3 regions of the Priestia sp. 179-F W1.4 NHS genome follow, and region 1 is predicted to be linked to each of the others. Evidence: riboswitches for the same ligand, from Rfam matches in the RefSeq annotation. Region 1 holds a riboswitch; each other region holds the start of a gene.

Region 1 (2,269 bases):
AGATTGATAAGCTACCCCTACTCCAACAACTGAGCCAACTGTTACTTCACTTGTTGATAAAGGGATACCAATCAAATTCGCGAAAAAGAGTGACAGCGTTGCAGCAGCCAGAATGATAATAACTAATTCTACTGACAGCAGTTTTTCAGGTATGATACCTGAACTGATGGTTTTTACCACCTCACCGCCTCCGGTAACAGCTCCGAGCACAATTCCTACAGCACAGATGAACAGGGCCACTCTTCGCTTTTTAATTGCACCGGAGCCGTATGAAACGCCCATAGCAGCTGCTGCACCGCTTGCCCCAATATTCATTGCAAAAAAAAGCGCAATGATAAAGGCAACATATAAAAGCATCATTTATTCAGCTCTTTCGTATTTAAGATTCGTGTAATCCGCACTCCACTTTTTGTGTACCTGCCCATCTTCCTGAACGTAAATCGTCTACATTATAGGCAGGTGCGGTACAGGGCTCACAGCCGATACTTGGGTAGCCTTGATCATGAAGTTTGTTGTATGGCAAATCATGCTTATACACATAACGCCAAATTTCTTTCCATGACCAATGAATTAACGGACAAACTTTCACCTTCTTGAATTTCTCATCTTTATTAAAATAATTCGTGTTGGCACGAGACTCAGACTGCTCGCGTCTCAAACCAGAAATCCACGCATCATAAGGAGCAAGGGATTCTCTTAGCGGAATGATTTTTCGAATTTGACAGCATAGGTTAGGCTGACTCTTCCAAAGCTCATCTCCATGTTTTTCAGCTTGTTCTGCAAGAGTTAAATCCGGCTTTTTCATATGAATACGTAAATCAGGGAAGCGTTCTTTAATTGCATCAATCACTTCATATGTTTCTTTAAAATGAACCCCTGTATCTAAAAAGACAATTTCAGCATCTTTTTTCACTTTTGAAATTAAATCAATTAACACGATTCCTTCGATCCCAAAGCTTGACGCATAAATAATTGAATCTCCGTAGGTATCATACGCCCACTGCAATGCTGAAAGGGCTCCTTTTGTTTCATCTTTACTGTCGAACTCTGGAAATGTATCGCTCCAGTTTTCGTACGTATATAAGTCTGCCATTTTCTCCACTCCAATTCTCAGTTATCCGCGTTATCCAATAAAAAAAGACGGTTTTACCCACTAGAATTGGATAAAACCGCCTCTAGTGTGTCTAGTCAGCGAAACTATTTAATTCTTACTTTGCTTCGGCGTGTTCAAAGGTTTGTTTTAAGTCGGGGTTTACAGTCATCGTTGTCCCTCCTCAAAATATCTCTTGCGCTATATCAAAATAAAAAGTCTTCCGTATTGAAAGACTGGGTAGGCAATAATTTTCACCTTATCTTTCAAAATGATACACACTTTGCTGGAATTAGCACCTTGCTAAGCAGGTTGCCGGGGTTCAGCGGGCCAGATCCCTCCACCACTCTTGATAAGCATTTTTTAAAAATTTTAGCATATTTAGAATATTTGTCAACATTAAAAATTATATATCCGATAAGAAAACTATACTTTAAATTCACAGAAATATCTATACTTTTATTTAAAACAACATATGTAAATTTAATCCAAATGTGAATATATCAGTTTATAAAGCGCTTTCTTTTTCCCCCGACTTTTTATGTTCTCTTGCTAAATAAAATACAAAATCTCTCTATAAAATTAATAACGGATTTATGAGCTTTACGGATAATTCACCCACATTAGCACACATTACAGATAACACTGACTGACAGATAGGAGCTATATAAGATGGAGAGACAACCCTTTCAATTAGACGATACAATTAAAAATAATGTGCGAACATATTTACAGCAGATTTCAACTGAAGCCTCTAATTTAATTAAACATTTAGACACGAGTGATCATTGTATTTTATGTGATTTTGAGGAGATGAGAAGGTTATTTCAAGATGTTCAAGCTACGGCCGCCTCTTATTACTTGCGTCATTACTTATCGCCTTATACATTTGAATACGCTGCTCTGTCCCTAGCTATTCATAACCTCTCTGAGAAACGTCACGGCGCTTTAATTGTCATTGAACGGGAACAAAATGTTGATCCTCTTATTCAAAAAGGAATGCCTATTCAAGCTCCTGTCAGCGCTACGCTAGTTGAGACACTGTTCTATCCAGGGACACCCTTACATGACGGAGCCGTCCTAATTAGAAATAATCAGCTTATTTCAGCTGCTAATGTTTTACCTCTCTCGTCTATTATTTCAACGAACAAAAAGTTGGGAACACGTCACCGTGCAGCA
Region 2 (2,269 bases), on a different contig from region 1:
TAAGATAGTCCTTCATTAAACTGAGCGATTAAACTAATCAAGTCAAATGAAGATAAATCATAGACCGAAGTGGCGCCAGGGAAATCGCCAACTTTTGACGGATCACCGGTAATTGCAAGCACTTGATTCATTCCTAGCGTATGAAGTCCCATTAAATGAGATTGAAGTCCAATTAAATTTCGGTCGCGACAGGTAATGTGAATAAGCGGTCGTGCTTTTGTTTCTTGTTGCATCAGTGTTGCCATTGCCAAGTTGCTGATGCGAGGTGAGGCAAGAGAATTATCAGCTAATGTAATAGCATCTACGCCGACTTTATCAAGTGCTTTTGCGCCTTCTAAAAATTTCGTCGGACCAAGCTGTTTAGGCGGATCCAGCTCGACGATAACCGAGCGGCGCTTCTTCACAATTTCGTGCATATGAGGTTTATCCTGCTGCTCACGCTCTTGAACCGTAACGGCAGGTCTCATTTTAACGACTTTGCTTGTAATTGGAGGCAGGTCTTTTAAGGCAGACGACATGGCGCGTACGTGAGCTGGTGTTGTACCGCAGCATCCTCCAATTAAGCGAACCCCTTGTTCGCGGAATAAACGCGCGCTTTCTACAAAGTAGTCTTCATTCGTTTCATATTCCAGCTTGCCTTCCACATACGCCGGAAGGCTGGCATTAGGGTAAGCAGATAAGAAAGCACGATCAGGAAGCGGTACTTCTTCAAGAGACTGAATCATATGGTAAGGACCTAAACGGCAGTTTAGCCCGACAACATCTGCTCCCAAGTCTTCTAATTCTTTTAATGCATCTGCTAAAGGACGGCCATCTTGCAGTACGCCAATATCATGCAGGGAAACGTGGGTAATAATAGGCTTATCCGTTTCTTTTCTTGCCAGTGTAAGAACGGTCTTTAATTCTTCGAAATCATAGTATGTTTCAAATAAAAGGCCATCCACGCCTTCATTTAAAAGCCAAAACATTTGTTCACGAATGCTCCGCTTAACCTCTTCTAAACTAATAGCATTTTTTTGGAAAGAACGAATTCCGCCGAGTGTACCAACCACGTAAGCCTGATCTTTTGCGGCTTGTTTCGCTAATTTTACACCAGCAACATTGATGTCTTTGACTGAATCTTCTAATCCATAACGGGCAAGTTTTTGATAATTAGCAGCGTACGTATTTGTTTGAATAACGTTTGCACCAGCTTCTACATAGGCTCTGTGAATACGAGAAACCTCTTCTGGTTTGGTGATGTTTAGTTCTTCAAAACAGCTGTCAATACCGTGTGAGTAAAGGAGGGTACCAGTGGCACCATCCCCAATTAAAATTTTAGACTTTAAATCTTCAAGTAACCCCATGTCAAAACCTCCTTAAATTGTTCCGCTTCTATTTCACGAGTGATTCGTTTTATGCAATATGCCGATAAAATAGAAAAAGTCTTCTTAAGAAGAAGACTTTTTTCGCCTTCTTATCTTCCAAGCAATAAATTAATTGCTTGCTGGATTTAGCACCATGTCTCTAACGACTGGTTGCTGAGGTTTCAAAGGGCCAGTCCCTCCACCTCTCATGATAAGAATCAATTGTATATAATTGAAACATATTTTTTTAAATAGAAAGAATACTTATTTAATAATTTATCTGATTTTTAGAAATTATACAACAGTAAATTGTGAATTTCCAGCAAATATTGAGGAAAATTTAAAAGCTAAAGGGAAAATATCCGTATATTTTGTTTGAAAACTGCCGTTATGTTAAGGGATAAAGGGTTTTTATGAAAAAAACAAGAAGGAAATAAAAAAACGAAAAAGGAACAGCATCGGGTGAGGCGAGGATTTACATATAAAAGGCTCGTCTTTTTTTAACCGTTTCTACATATAGTGAACTATGAAGGGTAGAAGGGTGATGGGCATGAAAAGGTGGAAACTCACGCTGCAGGTTGCTGCTACGTATGTAGGAACCGTTGTAGGAGCCGGTTTTGCAACAGGCAAGGAAATTGTTCAATTTTTTACACAGTACGGCGAACTTGGAATGGTTGGAATTTTGGTCAGCGGCTTGTTTTTTATTTGGCTAGGTTCGAAAATGATGCTGCTTTCGCACGCAATTGGGGCTTCTTCTTATCAGCAGCTTAATACATATTTATTTGGTGATGTACTTGGAAAAGCGGTAAACGGTGTAATGATCGTCATTTTATTTGGAGTAACTTCAGTCATGCTGGCGAGTACGGGGGCAATAGGAAAAGAACAGTTCGGGCTGTGGCCTCCTGTTGGGATGATTTGTACAA
Region 3 (2,269 bases), on a different contig from region 1:
CGCAGGAACGGAAGACAACATATTGAATTTCCTGTCATTTAGTGCAGGCATGCTGATCCTCGTTCAATTTTTCGCGCTTGCTGTTGGAGGATCAATGGTTGCAAAAGAGTTTGAAGCGGGTACCATTAAGCTTCTTTTAATTCGCCCTGCTAGACGTTCAACGATTTTAACGTCCAAGTACATAACGCTCGTTTTAATTAGCTTGTATTACTTGCTGAGCTATTTGCTTTTTTCGTTTGTATGGGGAGCATTGTTCTTTGGATTTGCCAGTCTAGAAGGAGATGCGCAGCTGCTTAAAAACATTACGCTTACGTATGACAGCGCGTATATGGAAACGTTTATGATGATGACGTTCGCATTCATGCTGTCGTCTTTATTTAGAAACAGCGCGCTTGCTTCCAGTCTAGCTATTGTCGTAAGTATCGGCGCGAAAGCTGTAACAGGACTGGTATCAGAGCTAGGTTTATGGTGGGGGAAATTTTTATTATTTGCCAACACGAACTTTGTGCAGTATATGGACGGAATGAAGCCGCTGTTTGACGGCATGACGATTCCATTTTCCATTTTCATCTTAGTTGCCCATTTTGTCTTCTTTATGGGCGTAGCTTGGGCAGCGTTTTTAAAACGAGACGTAGCTAATTGATGTGAGAATTTTCGCACTATATATTTTTCTAAAATAGCATTTGACAATTAAATAAAAAGAGATTACAGTAGTGAAAGACTATTTTTAAAACAACTATAAACTTCTTATCAAGAGAGACGGAGGGACTGGCCCTATGATGTCTCGGCAACTGGCTGTACGCAGTGCGGTGCCAAATCCAGCAGACGATGTTTCGTTTGGAAGATGAGAAGGGTAATCTTATGATACAAATAAGAGACCTCTTCTTATCAATAAGAAGAGGTCTTTTTTTATTACGTAAACAAGAGGTGTTAAGAATGGAACAACAAAAAGGAAACGGCTGGGCGCTGTTACCGCTGGGCGTCTTTTTAGTCCTGTTTGTCGGATCAGGAATTATAACGGGAGATTTTTATAAGCTTCCTGTATTAGTAGCCATTATTATTGCAGCCATTGTGGCGCTGGCTATGAATCGTAAAGATTCACTTAATGTAAAAGTGGAGCGTTTTGCTAAAGGAGCAGGGCATCCTGATATCATTATTATGGTACTTATTTTTATTTTAGCAGGTGCTTTTTCAGAAGTCGCTAAAGGCATGGGAGCTGTTGATTCAACGGTAAACTTAGCTCTGTCTGTGCTTCCGCAAAGCTTAGTGGTAGTCGGAATCTTTGTTATTGGCGCATTCATTTCAATTTCGATGGGAACGTCAATGGGAACGATCGCTGCGTTAGGGCCTATCGCTGTAGGAATCAGTGAGCAGGCGCATGTATCCATTACATTGGCAATTGCAGCTGTTGTTGGTGGTGCAATGTTTGGAGATAATTTATCCGTAATCTCTGATACGACCATTGCGGCAGTTCGTACGCAAAAAACAAATATGTCAGATAAATTAAAAGTAAACTTTTTTATTGTCCTTCCTGCAGCGATTGTTACAGTGATTTTATTACTTGTAATGACGCTAGGCAATACGTCATCAGTAGAAATTAAAGATTTTAGCTGGTTTAAAATCTTGCCTTATGTCGGCGTACTCGTTGCTGCCATATTTGGTGCAAACGTATTAAGCATTTTAACCGGAGGAATTGTATTAGCCGGCGTGATTGGATTAGCTGACGGAAGCTACACGCTTTCTTCTCTTGCTAAAACTGTGACAGAAGGTATTGGCGGAATGTCGGAATTAATTATTTTATCTCTTTTAATTGGCGGAATGGTTGAACTCATTCGCTATAACGGCGGTATTCAGTTCTTATTGAACCTATTAACACGACGCATTCAAACAAAAAAAGGCGGAGAATTCAGTATCGCCGGATTAGTAAGTTTAACCAATTTAGCCACGGCTAATAACACGATTTCAATTATTACAGCAGGTCCGTTAGCGAAAGAAATCTCTGATAAGTATTCAATTGATAATCGTAAATCAGCCAGTCTGCTCGACTTGTTTTCATGCAGCGTTCAAGGGCTTATCCCTTACGGTGCACAAATGCTTCTCGCAGCAGGATTTGCTAAAGTTTCACCGGTTGAGATTATTCCATTTACATTCTATCCAATGTTAACAGCGGTTTGCGGGATCATTGCGATTGTAATTGGCTTTCCTCGTTTAAATAAAAAATCAAAATCATCTAAAGAAGCTGCGTAATATCAAACCCTTAAAAAGAACA

What was found. A riboswitch is a leader RNA that binds a small molecule or an ion and turns the genes downstream of it on or off. The one in region 1 is predicted to bind S-adenosylmethionine.
Region 2: another riboswitch for S-adenosylmethionine. It lies ahead of ACH0CI_RS12855 (bifunctional homocysteine S-methyltransferase/methylenetetrahydrofolate reductase); the one in region 1 lies ahead of ACH0CI_RS20405 (phosphoadenylyl-sulfate reductase).
Region 3: another riboswitch for S-adenosylmethionine. It lies ahead of ACH0CI_RS17250 (Na+/H+ antiporter NhaC family protein); the one in region 1 lies ahead of ACH0CI_RS20405 (phosphoadenylyl-sulfate reductase).

Annotation. Positions count from the first base shown of each region.
Region 1 is NZ_JBIQFF010000004.1:360,604-362,872, reverse strand. Features, by position in the region: gene ACH0CI_RS20410 (sulfate permease) at 1-360, opposite strand, end outside; gene ACH0CI_RS20405 (phosphoadenylyl-sulfate reductase) at 380-1,093, opposite strand; SAM riboswitch class I at 1,347-1,449, opposite strand; gene cdaS (sporulation-specific diadenylate cyclase CdaS) at 1,763-2,269, shown strand, end outside.
Region 2 is NZ_JBIQFF010000002.1:458,310-460,578, reverse strand. Features, by position in the region: gene ACH0CI_RS12855 (bifunctional homocysteine S-methyltransferase/methylenetetrahydrofolate reductase) at 1-1,346, opposite strand, end outside; SAM riboswitch class I at 1,454-1,564, opposite strand; gene ACH0CI_RS12850 (YkvI family membrane protein) at 1,897-2,269, shown strand, end outside.
Region 3 is NZ_JBIQFF010000003.1:397,189-399,457, forward strand. Features, by position in the region: gene ACH0CI_RS17245 (ABC transporter permease) at 1-643, shown strand, start outside; SAM riboswitch class I at 745-851, shown strand; gene ACH0CI_RS17250 (Na+/H+ antiporter NhaC family protein) at 937-2,247, shown strand.